One region of the Rhizobium sp. IY2 genome, then DNA from elsewhere that is predicted to be linked to it. Evidence: predicted binding sites of a transcription regulator. Region 1 holds the regulator's gene; the other holds the start of a gene.
The links. Region 1 encodes LexA, which represses DNA repair genes until DNA is damaged. Its sites were predicted from a motif close to TGTTCNNNNTGTGTTCNG; they were not measured.
Positions count from the first base shown of each region.

Region 2: ruvC (crossover junction endodeoxyribonuclease RuvC) is a predicted target of LexA. The motif match lies at 5,833-5,850, and genes of this name have one in related genera.

Region 1 covers NZ_JBLKNU010000001.1:1,522,829-1,530,228, forward strand. Annotated here, with positions in the region: gene kdsA (3-deoxy-8-phosphooctulonate synthase) at 1-623, opposite strand, end outside; gene ACMUVN_RS07470 (VOC family protein) at 620-1,516, opposite strand; gene lexA (transcriptional repressor LexA) at 1,714-2,433, shown strand; gene ACMUVN_RS07480 (ComEC/Rec2 family competence protein) at 2,414-4,846, opposite strand; gene gltA (citrate synthase) at 5,137-6,426, shown strand; gene lpxB (lipid-A-disaccharide synthase) at 6,455-7,400, opposite strand, start outside.
Region 2 covers NZ_JBLKNU010000006.1:280,801-288,200, reverse strand. Annotated here, with positions in the region: gene ACMUVN_RS20725 (MBL fold metallo-hydrolase) at 1-605, shown strand, start outside; gene ACMUVN_RS20720 (pyridoxamine 5'-phosphate oxidase family protein) at 738-1,241, opposite strand; gene ACMUVN_RS20715 (YebC/PmpR family DNA-binding transcriptional regulator) at 1,382-2,128, shown strand; gene ACMUVN_RS20710 (LLM class flavin-dependent oxidoreductase) at 2,207-3,208, opposite strand; gene ACMUVN_RS20705 (methyl-accepting chemotaxis protein) at 3,335-5,650, opposite strand; gene ruvC (crossover junction endodeoxyribonuclease RuvC) at 5,892-6,401, shown strand; gene ruvA (Holliday junction branch migration protein RuvA) at 6,444-7,058, shown strand; gene ACMUVN_RS20690 (AbrB/MazE/SpoVT family DNA-binding domain-containing protein) at 7,133-7,400, shown strand, end outside.

The sequences.
Region 1 (7,400 bases):
GAATGGGTCGCGTCGAAAACAACGGGAGCACCCATCGACGCCATGATCGGCAGCGAACGCATGTCGGAAACCAGCGTGTTGTAGCCAAAGGAGGCGCCGCGCTCGCACAGCAGCACGTTCGGATTGCCGCTGGCGTTGAGCTTCTTCAGGACGTTTTTCATATCCCAGGGAGCGAGGAACTGGCCCTTCTTGACATTGACGACGCGGCCGGTCTTGGCGGCGGCGATGAGAAGATCGGTCTGGCGGCAAAGGAAGGCCGGGATCTGCAGGACATCGACGGTCTTTGCCACCTCGGCGCATTGTTCGGCGGTATGAACGTCGGTCAGGACGGGAAAGCCGAATTCCTTCTTGAGGTCGGCAAAGATCTCCATGCCCTTTTCAATGCCGATGCCGCGTTCGGCCGAAAGCGAAGTGCGGTTCGCCTTGTCGAAGGAGCTCTTGTATACGAGGCCGATGCCGAGCTTTCCGCAAAGCTCCTTCAGCGTGCCGGCCACCATGAAGGCGTGGTCGCGGCTCTCCATCTGGCAAGGGCCGGCAATCAGCGACAGGCGGCCGGTGTTGGAAAAGGTGACCTGGCCCTGGCCCTCGCCGATCTTGACTTGGGAATTCGTATCTGTGCTCATCGTGTTTCCTCGAAGGCGAAAAGCGTGCCCTGCCCGGGCGCGGGCTTCACCAGAATGCGATTGTTCTTGCGCGTATATGTCACCCCGTTAGCAGCCAAATGCGCTTCTGTCACGGCAAGATCGGCGACAGCGAAGAGAATCGCCCGGCCGCGCAGGCCGCGGTCGGCGGATGGGACGGCGACCTCGAAATAGGCCTCCAAACCCTCCGGCGTCATCAGGCTGATTTTCACATTCGACGCCGCGATCTTGACGCCGAAACCGGTGTTCTCGACTGCCGATTGCGCGCTGGCAAGACTGACGAAGGCGGCGAAGGCAGCCGCATCGGGCGCGCAAAACACCACCTCGGCAATGCCGGTGACGCCATTGGCATGCGCCTCCAGCGCGCCGCGGTCGGCCGGCAGCGGATTGACGCGCTCGACGGTGAAGAGAAAGAGATCGGGCGCGCGCAGGTCGCCGGCAAAGGCCAGCCTGAAGCCGGCAATGCTCTCAGAACCATCCGGCATCGTCATCGGCCGGCTGAACGCCAGCATCTCGCCGGCGCTCGCTCCGTCGCCGACGAAATTCCGATGATCGATATCGGCATCCTCGCTGCCGAAGGCCACCGCCGAAAGCCCTTCCTCGCCGCAGCGGAATCGGAAGGCGCGGTTGCGGGCGGTGAAGACATTGCCTTGCCGCGCCGATGCTTCACTTTCCCTAACGCTCGCAATCCCGAGCGGCTCCAGATAGGTCTTATCGGCAAAAAAGACGCAGGCATTCTCCGTTCCGAAGGGATGACGCGCATCGGCGGCAACGGTAAAGCCCAGCTTGCCGAGCCTCTCGCGCGCCAGATCGATATTGACGACCGGCAGCACGACATGATCCAGCGGGCGTGGTTTGGCGGAATGCTCGTTCATGGTATCCCCTCTCCTCACACGGCAGAGATGTGCGACAGTGCCGCGCAAGGCAAGACTTGTCGGCCAATCCGGCGAATGAAAATAAAAATCTCAACGAGTTGGCGCCAAGTTTTACGGAAATTTAGCTACTTGCGGAACACATATGGAACATATAGTGTCTGTTCTGGATTTGTTTCAATCACGAGGTCACAACGTCGATGCTCACGCGCAAACAACAGGAGCTTCTCCTCTTCATTCATGAGCGCATGAAGGAATCCGGCGTTCCGCCGTCTTTCGACGAAATGAAGGACGCCCTGGATCTCGCTTCGAAGTCCGGGATTCACCGGCTGATTACTGCGCTCGAGGAGCGTGGCTTCATTCGCCGCCTACCGAACCGGGCCCGCGCACTCGAGGTCATCAAGCTTCCGGAGGCCTATAGCCCCAGCATCCAGCCCCGGCGCGGCTTTTCGCCGAGCGTCATTGAGGGCAGCCTGGGCAAGCCCCAGCCGGTCGCCACTCCCGCTCCTGCAAAACCCGTCGCCGACAATGGCAACTCAGTCTCCGTGCCGGTCATGGGCCGGATCGCCGCCGGCGTTCCGATCTCGGCAATCCAGAACAACACCCACGACATCGTCGTTCCGGCCGATATGCTCGGCTCCGGTGAACACTACGCGCTGGAGGTCAAGGGTGATTCGATGATCGACGCCGGCATTTTCGACGGCGACACCGTGATCATCCGCAATGGCAGCACCGCAAGCCCTGGCGACATCGTCGTTGCTCTCGTCGACGACGAAGAAGCGACGCTCAAACGCTTCCGCCGCAAGGGCGCCTCGATCGCGCTGGAAGCGGCCAACCCGGCTTACGAGACCCGGATCTTCGGGCCAGACCGCGTCAAGGTGCAGGGCAAACTCGTCGGCCTTATTCGCCGCTATCACTGACACCCTGCAGGCCGGTTTCGACAAAGCTGTTGCTGCGCCAGTCATAGGCGCGATGGCGGATCCATGGCCGCCACAGATCATCGAATGCGGTTGTGACCTCCATGCCGGCCTCGGCGAAGCGCAGCTCGACGGAACCGGTCCGGCGCAACGTCTCGCCGGTGAAGAGCGTCGCGCCTGAGCGGCAGCTGTTGAAACGCAGGCGGACCGACGTTACCACGATATCGGCCGCATCGCAGGCCGGAGCGAGATAGGCGGCATTGTCGATGACGGCGACCACATGACCGTTGCCAAGCCTTGATATGCACCAGGCCTTCTTGACACAGGAAAAGCGGTTTGCGTCACCGCCGGCTGCGGCCGCCCGCATCGCCGCCCTCGCTTCGTTCTGCTGATCGCGGGAAAGCTTGACGCGGCGGTCCTCTCCCGCTGGCGGGACAGCAGGACCATCCAGCATCTTCGGCGGGTCATGCGCCGGCAGGACGAGCGCGCGCTGCCATTGGTCGAAGATGAAATCCGGCGGGTTTTCACGGTTGGAGGCCATTGCCGCCGCCTCGACGACCGCGACGAGACTGCCATCTTCCGAAATCACCAGATCCGGCGGCCGGGGAACCGGCAGAACCAGCAGGATGAGCGTTGCGACTGATATGATCGACGTGCCCATATGGCGCAGCCGAGTGCGGAGTAGCGTCAGCAGCAGGAAGCCTGCCACGGCGACCGCGAAATACCAGGCGGGCAAGCGGCCGATGCCGATGTCGCCACCCCAGCCGGACACGGTCTTGGCGACGGCGATCACCAGATCGAGGCCGAATCCGACAATCTTCCAAGGCAAAACGTCCAGACCGAAAGGCATGAGCAGCATCGCCAGCAACCCGGCCGGCATGATGATGAAGGAGATGATCGGCATCGTCGCGAGGTTTGCCGGCAGGCCGTAGGCGGTCAGGCGATGAAAATGCTCGATCGAAAACAGTGCGGTGGAGAAACCGCCGATCAGCGAGGTCAGGAAGACACCGCCGAAGAACCCCGCAACCGCGACGAAAGGCCTGACGATCGGCAGCTTCAGGAAGGCATTCTCGCGGACGCGCCGATCCTTCCACAGCTGATAGCCCGACACGAGCGCCAAGGTTGCGGCAAAGGACATCTGGAAGCTCGGACCCAGGACCTCGGACGGCGAAATGGCGAGGATGACGAGCGCGGAGAGAGCGACATTGCGCAGGCTGATCGACGGCCGGTCGAAGAAGACGGCAATCAGCATGATCGCCATCATGATGAAGGCGCGCTCGGCCGAGACCGCGAAGCCGGAGATCAGGAAATAGGCCGTGACGGCGATGAGCGCGCCGGCGGCGGCGATCTTCTTCGTCGGATAGGCCTGGGCGACGCCGGGAAAGAGGCTGAGCAGCATCCGGAAGCCGACGAAGAAGATGCCGGCCGACAGCGCCATGTTGAGTCCTGAGATGGCGATGATATGCGCCAGACCGGACTGGCGCAGCGCCTCCGTGGTCGCATTCGAGATGGCGCGCCGTTCGTCCGTCACCAGAGCAGCGGCAAAAGCGCCGGTGTCGCCGGGCAGAATCGATCGGATGCGGTCGCCGATGCCGCTGCGCAGCCGGTAAAGCCATTCGAGCAGGGTTTCCGCCGTCGATCTGGCAGCCTGCGGGCCTGCCTGCAAATCGACTTTCGTCGGCGCGCCGTAGAAGAAACCATTGGCGCCGATGCCATCGAAATAGGCCCCGAAGGAGAAGTCGTTGAGCTGTGGAAGTGCTGGGCCTGACGGCGGTGTCAGCCGAGCCCTGCCGGTGATGATGTCACCGATCTCGAAAGGCGCGTCGGCGCCGCGGGCGATCGCGGTTATCCGTTCCGGCGGCCGCTTCACCTGCGGCACCTCGGTGCCGGTGACGGCCAGAATGTAGCGCCACCGGCCGCGACCATCGCCTTCGCGCCGTTCGACACGGCCGGTCACCGTCGTCGTCACGGCGGAGTCGAGGATCACGGTCGAAGCCCGCCAGCTTTCGAACTCCGCCGAGACCATGCCACCGGCCACAAGTGCAAGCGCCAGCAGGACGGTCCGCAATGCCGCCCGCATACGGCTGGCGATCAGAACCGCGGTCGTCAGCACCAACAGGCAGAGCAGCGGTGCAATGACCGGAAAATCCGATGCTCCAAGAAACCAGAAGGCTGATCCGGCGCCGAGGAAGACCGGCGAGAATAGCAGCAGGCGGCCATGATCCGCCTCCTCGCCCAGCATGCGCCTGCCGGCACGCAGCGATTGCGAGGCCAAAGCCGGCAGGCGATGGCGCAACGGTGTCGCCGACTGCGTCCTTGCCGGCCGCGACACCACGGCAGGGGGAGAAAAACCGGAGGTATCGGCAAGGCCGGCGCCTGCTTCCGGCCGCAATTCGACTGTCGTCAATTCCTGCATGCGCCGCCCAAGCTCAACCGCCAAGGCGGCCAGAATGCAACCTCCCATCAAATCCGGCAAGAATAATCGATTGAAATATGAGGGAAAATCGCGAGTGCCAAAAGGCCAGTCGAATCATCAGCTTCCGATATGCACGCGGCTCATCGCTGCAGTGCCTAAAAGGTGATACCGCAATGCACAAAATGCCGTCACGGTAACTTGGCATTAGCTTCGCGATCATATAGCTATCGGTGAGGACGCTTAACCCCTATGGCGCTTTTAAGGCGCCACCGCCATTTCGGAGGATCAGCATGACGGATCAAAGCGCTACAATAAAAATCGGTGACAAATCTGTCGACCTTGCCGTCAAGAGCGGCACGATCGGCCCGAGCGTCATCGATATCGGTGCCCTCTACAAGAACACGGCTTCCTTCACGTACGATCCGGGTTTTACCTCGACCGCATCCTGTGAATCGAAAATCACCTACATCGACGGCGACGAAGGTGTTCTGCTGCATCGCGGCTATCCGATCGAGCAGCTCGCCGAGCATGGCGACTTCCTGGAAGTCTGCTACCTGCTTCTCTACGGCGAACTGCCGACCACCGCGCAGAAGAAGGATTTCGATTATCGCGTCACGCACCACACCATGGTGCATGAGCAGATGAGCCGCTTCTTCACCGGCTTCCGCCGCGATGCGCATCCGATGGCCGTCATGTGCGGCTGCGTCGGCGCGCTGTCGGCCTTCTATCACGACTCCACAGACATCACCGATCCGCACCAGCGCATGGTCGCCAGCCTGCGTATGATCGCCAAGATGCCGACGCTCGCCGCCATGGCCTACAAATACCATATCGGCCAGCCCTTCGTTTATCCGAAGAACGACCTCGACTATGCGTCGAACTTCCTGCGCATGTGCTTTGCCGTGCCTTGCGAGGAATATGTGGTCAATCCGGTGCTTGCTCGCGCCATGGACCGCATCTTCATCCTGCATGCCGATCACGAGCAGAACGCTTCGACCTCGACCGTCCGTCTCGCCGGTTCGTCGGGCGCCAACCCGTTCGCCTGCATCGCGGCCGGCATCGCCTGCCTCTGGGGGCCCGCACATGGCGGCGCCAACGAAGCAGCGCTCAACATGCTGAACGAAATCGGCACAGTCGACCACATCCCGGAATATATCGCCCGCGCCAAGGACAAGAACGACCCGTTCCGCCTGATGGGCTTCGGCCACCGCGTCTACAAGAACTATGATCCGCGCGCCAAGATCATGCAGAAGACGACGCATGAAGTGCTGGGCGAACTCGGCATCAAGGACGACCCGTTGCTCGAAGTGGCGATGGAGCTGGAGCGCATCGCGCTCACCGACGAATATTTCATCGAGAAGAAGCTCTATCCGAATATCGACTTCTATTCCGGCATCACTCTGAAGGCGCTGGGCTTCCCCACGACCATGTTCACCGTGCTCTTCGCGCTCGCCCGCACGGTCGGCTGGATCGCACAGTGGAACGAGATGATCGAGGATCCGGAACAGCGCATCGGCCGTCCGCGCCAGCTCTATGTCGGCGAACCCAAGCGCGACTATATCCCGGTTTCGAAGCGCTGATCGCTTCAAAGCCTAAAAGAAAACCCGGTCAGAAACGGCCGGGTTTTTTCTTTTTCAGGACATCGAGAAGGATCTTGGCGGCATGCTCGCCGGGCGGCTTTTCGGTCTGCATGCGCTGCCAGATAAGGTCATAGCCTTCCTTCATCGCCTTCAGCTGGTAGGTGTCGGCCGACAGCCTTTCCATCCAGCGGGCGAGACTGGCGCCGCGAACGATATCGTTGAGATATTCCGGCACGACCGCGTAATCGGCGATCAGGTTTGGCAGCGCGCCTGTCCAGGTCTTGATGCTTGATGTCAGCAACCGCATGATCCAGTCGACCTTGTAGGCGGAGACGACGGGCACATCGGCAAGCGCCAGCTCAAGAATGACAGTTCCGGACGCCGCCATGGCTGCATCGGCTTCGGAGAAGGCTTTCCATTTCGCTTCCGCGCCGACGACGATCTCCGGTTTTACCGCCCACCCCGCCGTCATTTCGCGGACAAGCGCCTCCTTGTGCGTCACCGTCGGCAGAATGAAGCGCATCGGCCCATTGCGGGCAACAAGCTCCTTCGCTGCGGCCTCGAAATAGGGCACGAGATTCTTGATCTCGGATGAACGCGAACCGGGAAGAAGAAGGATCGGGCCGTTGCCGGGCTGCCTGCCGGCGCGCAGCCGCCGCGCCTCGAGCAATGCCGGATCGGCAATCAGGCGATGGCCGACATAAGTCGTCTCCGGGCCGCCGAGCGTGCGCATCACTTCCGGCTCGAAGGGCAGGACGGCGAGCACATGATCGACATAGCCGAGCATGCGCGTGGCGCGATATTCCTTCCAGGCCCAAACGCTCGGACAGACATAATTGACAACAGGCAGATCGGGCAGCGCGGTGCGGACGCGCTTTGCAACGCGATGGGTGAAATCCGGGCTGTCGATGATGAGAAGAATGTCCGGCCTTGCGGCGATGATTTCAGCCGTCGTCCGGCGGATCAGGGTATAG
Region 2 (7,400 bases), on a different contig from region 1:
GCGGCATCATCATCGCCACAGACTATAACGGCTGGTACAGGCCGGCGACGTTGCCCGATGTGGTGACCATGAACAAGGCGCACACCACCCACTTCACCTTGACTCCCGATCCCGGCATCAAACATGTTCTGCATGGGTGGAGCGACGTTCCCGGCGAAAAGGCCGACATCGATCTCGTCGTCGGCGATGCCTATATCCGCAATGTTCCGACGGATATCCGCTTCAGCTACGGCCTCGGCGGCTCGCAGGAGAACGGCAATTCCATCTTCATTTTCGAGATCGCCGGCCTCTGCATCGGCCATCTCGGCCACCTGCATTACGAACTGACGGATACCCATTATATCGAGATCGGCCGCCTCGATGTCGTCATGGTGCCGGTCGATGGCGGCCTGACCATGGGCGCCGACAGCATGAGCCGCGTCATCAAGCGGCTACGCTCGTCGCTGATCCTGCCGATGCACCGCCGCGGCCCGCCGGTCGATGCCTTCGTTTCGATGTTCGGCAAGGATTTCGACGTCGCCTATGCGCCCGACGACAGCATCACCGTCTCGATGCGCACGCTGCCGAAAAAACCGCTGATCTATGTGCTGAAGGGAGTGCGGTAAAAGGCCCGGCGGTTTCCCTCCTGCAGCGCCGCGCGTCTTTTAGACGCGCAAAGGACGCTGTAGCACTGTGAATTGCTGCAATTTTATCCTTAAATCGGTTCCGATTTAAGAATTATGCAGGAGCCTTGCGCGTCAGGCAAATTGCAGATGACGCTTGATGCCGACATCCGGCATCTTGTCGTCGTCTAGATTGGCCTTGGCGATTTCCCAGCCGAATTTCAGCTTGTTGCCTGTGGAAACCCAGATCTCGGCATCGTCGACGTGGAGGGAAAGCATGGTGAGCTTGGGGTCCTTCTTGCCGCCGTCGTACCAGGCGGCAATGATCGAACTCCAGTACTCCTCGATCTTGGAAGGGTCGGGGCGCACTTCGATCACGCCGGCAAGGCAGGCGTGATAATCGTGATCCTTGCCGATGACACAGAAATGTGCGCGGCTGCCGGGCTTGATGGCGCGCACGATGTCGGCATCGGTCTTGGTATAGAACCAGATGGTATTGGTGGTGGGATCGGCATGCGGCGCCATCGGCTGCATGTGCATGTCCAGCCCCGAAATTCCGAGCATGCCGGCATGAACATCGTTGACCTGATCCCAGAGCTGACGTGCTGGATGTTCCTGCGCCTCGCTGAGACTTGCCATGACCGTTCCTTTCGTTGGGTGGAGTTCGATTGAAACGTCATCCCCTCGCCTTTGTTCCGAACTGCTTTTTCCTTGAACGGGTGCCGTTTCGCTCTTATAAGGCGGCCCATTCCGAACAATGAGACGTGAACAGGGGTGCCATGGCTGGCCATTCACAGTTTAAAAACATCATGCACCGCAAGGGCCGTCAGGACGCCGTGCGGTCGAAAATGTTCTCCAAGCTCGCACGCGAAATCACCGTTGCCGCCAAGGCCGGCCTGCCCGACCCGACGATGAACGCCCGCCTCCGCCTGGCGATCCAGAACGCCAAGGCCCAGTCCATGCCGAAGGACAATATCGACCGCGCCATCAAGAAGGCAGCCGGCGCCGACGGCGAAAACTACGATGAAGTCCGTTACGAGGGCTATGGCCCGGGCGGCACGGCGATCATCGTCGAGGCGCTGACCGACAACCGCAACCGCACCGCCTCCAACGTCCGCTCGATCTTCACCAAGGCCGGCGGCGCTCTCGGCGAAACCGGTTCCGTTTCCTTCTCCTTCGACCATGTCGGCGAAATCACCTACAAGCTTTCCGTCGGTGATGCCGACAAGGTGATGGAAGCCGCGATCGAAGCCGGCGCCGACGACGTCGAGACCGACGAAGACGGCCACTACATCACTTGCGGCTTCGAAGCCCTCGGCGAAGTGGCGAAAGCGCTGGAATCGAGCCTCGGCGAAGCCGAAACCGTCAAGGCCATCTGGCGTGCTCAGAACAACGTGCCGGTGGACGAGGAAAAAGCCCAGTCGCTGATGAAGCTCATCGACTCGCTCGAAGACGATGACGACGTGCAGAACGTCTATTCCAACTTCGAAGTCTCGGAAGAAGTGCTGGCGAAGCTCTCCGCCTGAGTTTCCTCAGACAGGTGTTAAATAAAACCCGGCCGCAACGCCGGGTTTTTTCTTGCGGGCAAGATCCTTGTGTAGATCCTAAGCGGCGGCTCGCATGAAGCTTCCCAGCCCCGCGAAGAGCTCCACCGATTTCAGCCGCGCCTCGATGTCATGGATCGGCATCGAGATGATCACCTCGTCGGCCTCTGTTTCCCGCAGAAACTCCGTCAGTTTCGCTTCGGCCGTCTTTGGCGAGCCGACGACGGCATAACGCAGCGTGTGTTCGACATTCATCTTCTCCATCGGCGACCAGAAGTCCTCCATATCGGCCACCGGACGCGGGAACGGCCCGCGGACATTGCGGCGCAGATTGACGAACTGCTGCTGGGCGGAGGTGAAATGGTACCGCGCCTCCTCGTCCGTCGCCGCCACCGCGCCCATGACGCCGACCATCACATAGGGCTTGTCGAGTGTCGCCGAAGGCTGGAAACGGTCACGGTAGATGGCGATCGCATCGAGCAGCATGTCGGGTGCGAAATGCGAGGCGAAGGCGTATGGAAGCCCGAGCATGGCGGCGAGCTGCGCACTGTAAAGGCTGGAGCCGAGCAGCCAGATCGGGATATGCGAGCCATTGCCGGGAACGGCGAGGATCGCCTGGTTCTCGACCGGTGTGCCAAGGAGTTGCTGCAATTCCACCACGTCGTTGGGGAAGCTGTTTGCGCCGGCTTCGAGGTTGCGCCGCAGCGCCTGTGCCGTACGCATATCCGTTCCCGGCGCGCGCCCGAGGCCGAGATCGATGCGGCCGGGGAAAAGCGCCTCCAGCGTGCCGAACTGCTCGGCGATGACGAGCGGCGAATGATTGGGCAGCATGATGCCGCCCGAGCCGATGCGGATGCGCTTGGTCGCAGCCCCGACATGGCCGATGACGACTGATGTGGCGGCACTGGCGATCCCCGGCATGCCGTGATGTTCGGCGAGCCAGAAGCGCTTGTAGCCGAACTCCTCGGCCTTCTCAGCCATCCGCGCCGAACTTTCGAGGGACTGACGCACGGTGCTGCCTTCGGCAACGGGGGAAAGGTCGAGTATGGAGAAGGGAACCATGGAAAACCTGCCGGGCAGTTGAAGGATGCAGCCTATGTAGGTTCGCCCTCGCACCATTCCAAACCATGCGCGCAAACAAAAAGGGCCGCGCGAGCGCGACCCCTGCCAGATGCTGGAAGCGATAGCTTAGCGGTGACGGCGCAGCACATGCACCTCGGCGCTCGGCTGGTGGTGGCCTTGCGGCAGCGTGAAATTGCCGAGCTGGCGGTCCATTTCCAGGGCTTCCGTCGCCAGCCGGTGGATCGCCGCCGTCGTCTCCTCGACCATCGAGGCGTTCTGCTGCGTCATCGCGTCGAGTTCGGCGACAGCGCTATTGATCTCACGCAGCGTATTGGCCTCCTCGCGGGTCGCGCCCATGATCTCGTTGATCTGCCCGTTGATCGCCTCGACATGGGCGCCGATGCCCGTGAGAGCAACGCCCGCCCTTTCCACCAGCGTAACGCCGCTTTCGACCTCATGCGTCGATTTCTGCAGCAGGTTGGAGATCTCCTTCGCCGCGCTCGATGAGCGCTGGGCGAGCTCGCGCACTTCCATGGCGACGACGGCGAAGCCCTTGCCGGATTCACCGGCGCGCGCCGCCTCGACGCCGGCGTTGAGCGCCAGGAGGTTGGTCTGAAAGGCGATGTCGTCGATGACCGAGATGATCGTGTTGATCTGGCGCGAGGAAGCCTGGATTGCCTCCATCGCCGCGATCGTCTCCTGCATGATCTGGCCGGAGCCCGTCGTTTCCTTCTTGGCGTCGCGGGCGATGCGCTCGGCCTGTTCGGCCCGCTCGATCTGCTGACGGACCGACTGGGTGATGGCGCTGATCGCATTCGCCGTTTCGGTGATCGAGCCGGCCTGGCGCTCGGTGCGCCCGGCAAGCTCGTCGGCGCCGGTGCGCATCTCCTCGGAGCCGGCGCGCACCGCCATCGAGTTGCCGCCGATTGCCGTCATGGTTTCGCTGAGCGTCGCCAGCGCTTCGTTGAAATTGACCCGCAGGCTTTCGAGCTCGTTCGGGAAGCGTGTATCGATCTGGTAGGCGAGATCGCCGTTCGCCAGATGATGCAGGCCCTCGTCGAGCGCCTCGACCACCTGCTGCAGCGTCTTCGCCTCTGCCTCGCGCTCGGCCAGATTCTGCTGGCGGTCGTGCTCGGCCTGCAGGCGCGTCTCTTCACTGGCGGCTTCGAGCTCGCGGCCTTCGATCAGCGACTGCCGGAAGCGGGCGAGCGCGTTGGCCATCGTGCCGATTTCGTCCTTGCGGTTCAGGCTGCCGATCTCGCTGTCGAGTTTGCCGTCCGCGACATCGCGGGTGACGCCGGCAAGCCGGGCAAGTGGCGAAAACAGGAAATTGGTGACGAGGCCGGTCGCGACCGCCATGACGACGAGCACGCCGATGCCGATCATCGTCAGCAGAGTGGCGATCTCGATCGAGCCGGCATTGAGTTCGCTGAGCAGCACGCTCTCGACCACCAGGAAGCGGTCGCCGCGATAGTCGATGCCGCGGACATAGGCACGGGCGGCGCCATCCGCCCGGTTGAAATCGGCAACCGTCATCGCCGAACTGGCAAGTGCGCTCTGGATGAAGGTGAAGGGTGTGGCATCGAGCATGGCAAGCTTGCCGGCCGCATCGAGACCGATAGCCGATCCATCGCCGGAGACGATCGCCGCCCGTGCCGTGCTGCCCTGGACGATGCCCTTGGCAAGGATGCCGGTGACGATGTCGTCGCGCACCTTGAAGAGGATGATGCCCTTGGCCGCTCCGAGCTTGATGATCGGCACGGCATAGAAGATCGCCGATTTGCCGCTGCCGGCATCGACGCGAAGGCCGGAGAAACCTGTCGGCGCGGCATCATCGGTCGCCTTGGCGGTATTCTCGATCGCCTTGGCGAAAGCGATGCCGGCGCCGGTTGCCTTCCAGGCGTCCGACTTCAGGTTCTCGGCGAAATCGTCCTCCTTCTTATAGGAATAGAGGACCGTGCCCTCGAGATCGGCGATCAGCAGGTCGCTGAAGGCGGTATCCTCGAGGTCGCGGGCGACTTCGCCCTGCGTCTTCTCATGGTTCGAATAATAAAAGCCGCTCGGCCCTTCCGGCTTCATAAGCTTCTCGCGCTGGTCGGCCGGGTTGGGATTGTTCGATATGAAAACCTTCTTCAGCTCGGCACGAGCGTCGCCCGAGGTCTTCTCGATGGTTTTCCAGCCGCTCTTCAGGCTGGTGATCGACATTTGCAGCGCCTCGATGCGCGCAATCGAGTTGGCCTGGTTTTCAAGCTGCGCCAGCTGGTCCTGCAGCATGTCGCCGCGGAAGATCAGCACGCTTTCCTTGGCCTTCAGCGCCTGCTCGTCGGAGATGCGGCTGCTGGCGAAATAGGCGAGTACGTCGATGACCGCGATCGACAGCACGGTCAGCAGAATGAATGTGACGATGACCTTGAAGGACAGGGATTGAAATCTCTGTGCCATGTACGACGAACCCCTTCTGAACGCGCTTGCCAGCCTGGCATGCAGCGCATGCCCGATCGACTGACCTGTAAACAGAACATCGGGGGCTTAATCTTCGTGAAAAGAAGCCCCTCTCGTATTGACGACTAGAATTCGGGCATCTGTTTTAATTCGCGGTAAATGGCGGGGCCTAAATCCGGGAGTGTTTTTGTTTTGTTCACATATCGATGGCACTTATTTCGCGATCGCTATAGGTTGAACCATGCAAAATACGATTCGCATTGTCGGTATTGATCCCGGACTTCGCCGCACCGGTTGGGGAATCATTGACACGCTGGGCAATTCCCTGCGGTTTGTCGCGTCTGGAACCGTGACCTCCGATGGCGACATGGACCTTGCCTCTCGCCTTTGCCAATTGCACGACGGCCTGGCGGAGATCGTCCATAGCTACAAGCCGGATGAAGCCGCCGTCGAACAGACCTTCGTCAACAAGGATGCGGTGGCGACCTTGAAGCTTGGCCAGGCCCGCGGCATCGCCATGCTGGTGCCGGCGCGTGCCGGCCTGCCGGTTTCGGAATATGCCCCGAACGCCGTAAAAAAGGCCGTCATCGGCGTCGGCCATGGCGAAAAGCACCAGATCCACATGATGCTGAAGATCCTGATGCCGAAAGTCGAATTCAAGGGCGACGATGCTGCCGACGCCCTGGCGATCGCCATCTGCCACGCGCATAATCGCGGCAGTAACAGGATGCGCCAGGCACTGGCCGGTTAATCTATACTTGACTTGTTCCCATCTGCTGAGAGACCGCGACCCATGATCGGCAAGCTGAAAGGCACCATAGACGAGATCGGCGAAGACTATGTGCTCGTCGATGTGCACGGCGTCTGCTACGTCGCCCATTGTTCGGCCCGCACCCTGTCCAAGCTCGGCTCGGCCGGCGAGGCCTGCGTGCTGTTCATCGAGACCTATGTGCGCGAGGACCAGTTGAAGCTCTTCGGCTTCATGAGCGCGCTGGAGCGGGAATGGTTCAACCTGCTCCAGAGCGTCCAGGGCGTCGGCGCCAAGGTGGCACTCGCCGTGCTGTCGACGTTGACGCCGGGCGAACTTGCCAATGCGATCGCCCTGCAGGACCGCGCCGCCGTCTCCCGCGCACCGGGCGTTGGTCCGAAAGTGGCGATGCGCCTCGTCACCGAGCTCAAGAACCGGGCGCCGGCCTTTGCCGGCGAAGCGATCAATATCGGCCTCAAACAGGAACTCGGCGAAGGTGTCGCGGCAGCACCTGTCGCCGATGCGGTTTCCGCACTGACCAACCTCGGCTATTCCCGCGACCAGGCGGCGAATGCGATTGCCGCAGCCATGAAGACGGCAGGCGATGGTGCAGACAGCGCCAAGCTGATCCGATTGGGATTGAAGGAACTGGCGCGGTAGAGTAGGATAAACTGTCGATTTTCCGACAAATGACAAATTTTCCGACTCACTCACCAAAATAGGACTACTGATCGATGTGGGGAGAATTTACGCTTTCACCCAAAGGCCAGATAACGCTTCCGAAGGAACTGCGGGATGCTCTCGGTCTTCAGCCCGGCGATCAGCTTGTTTTCTCCATCATCGACGGAGAGGTCGTGATCACACCAAAATCGATCAACTTCAACGATCTCGCAGGCCTTCTCGGATCGCCTCCAAATGGACGTGCTTCCCTGGAGGAGATCGACGCAACGGTGACCGATGCTGCGGGCAGCGATGTGGTCGACGAAGCCACGCGGTCGAAAT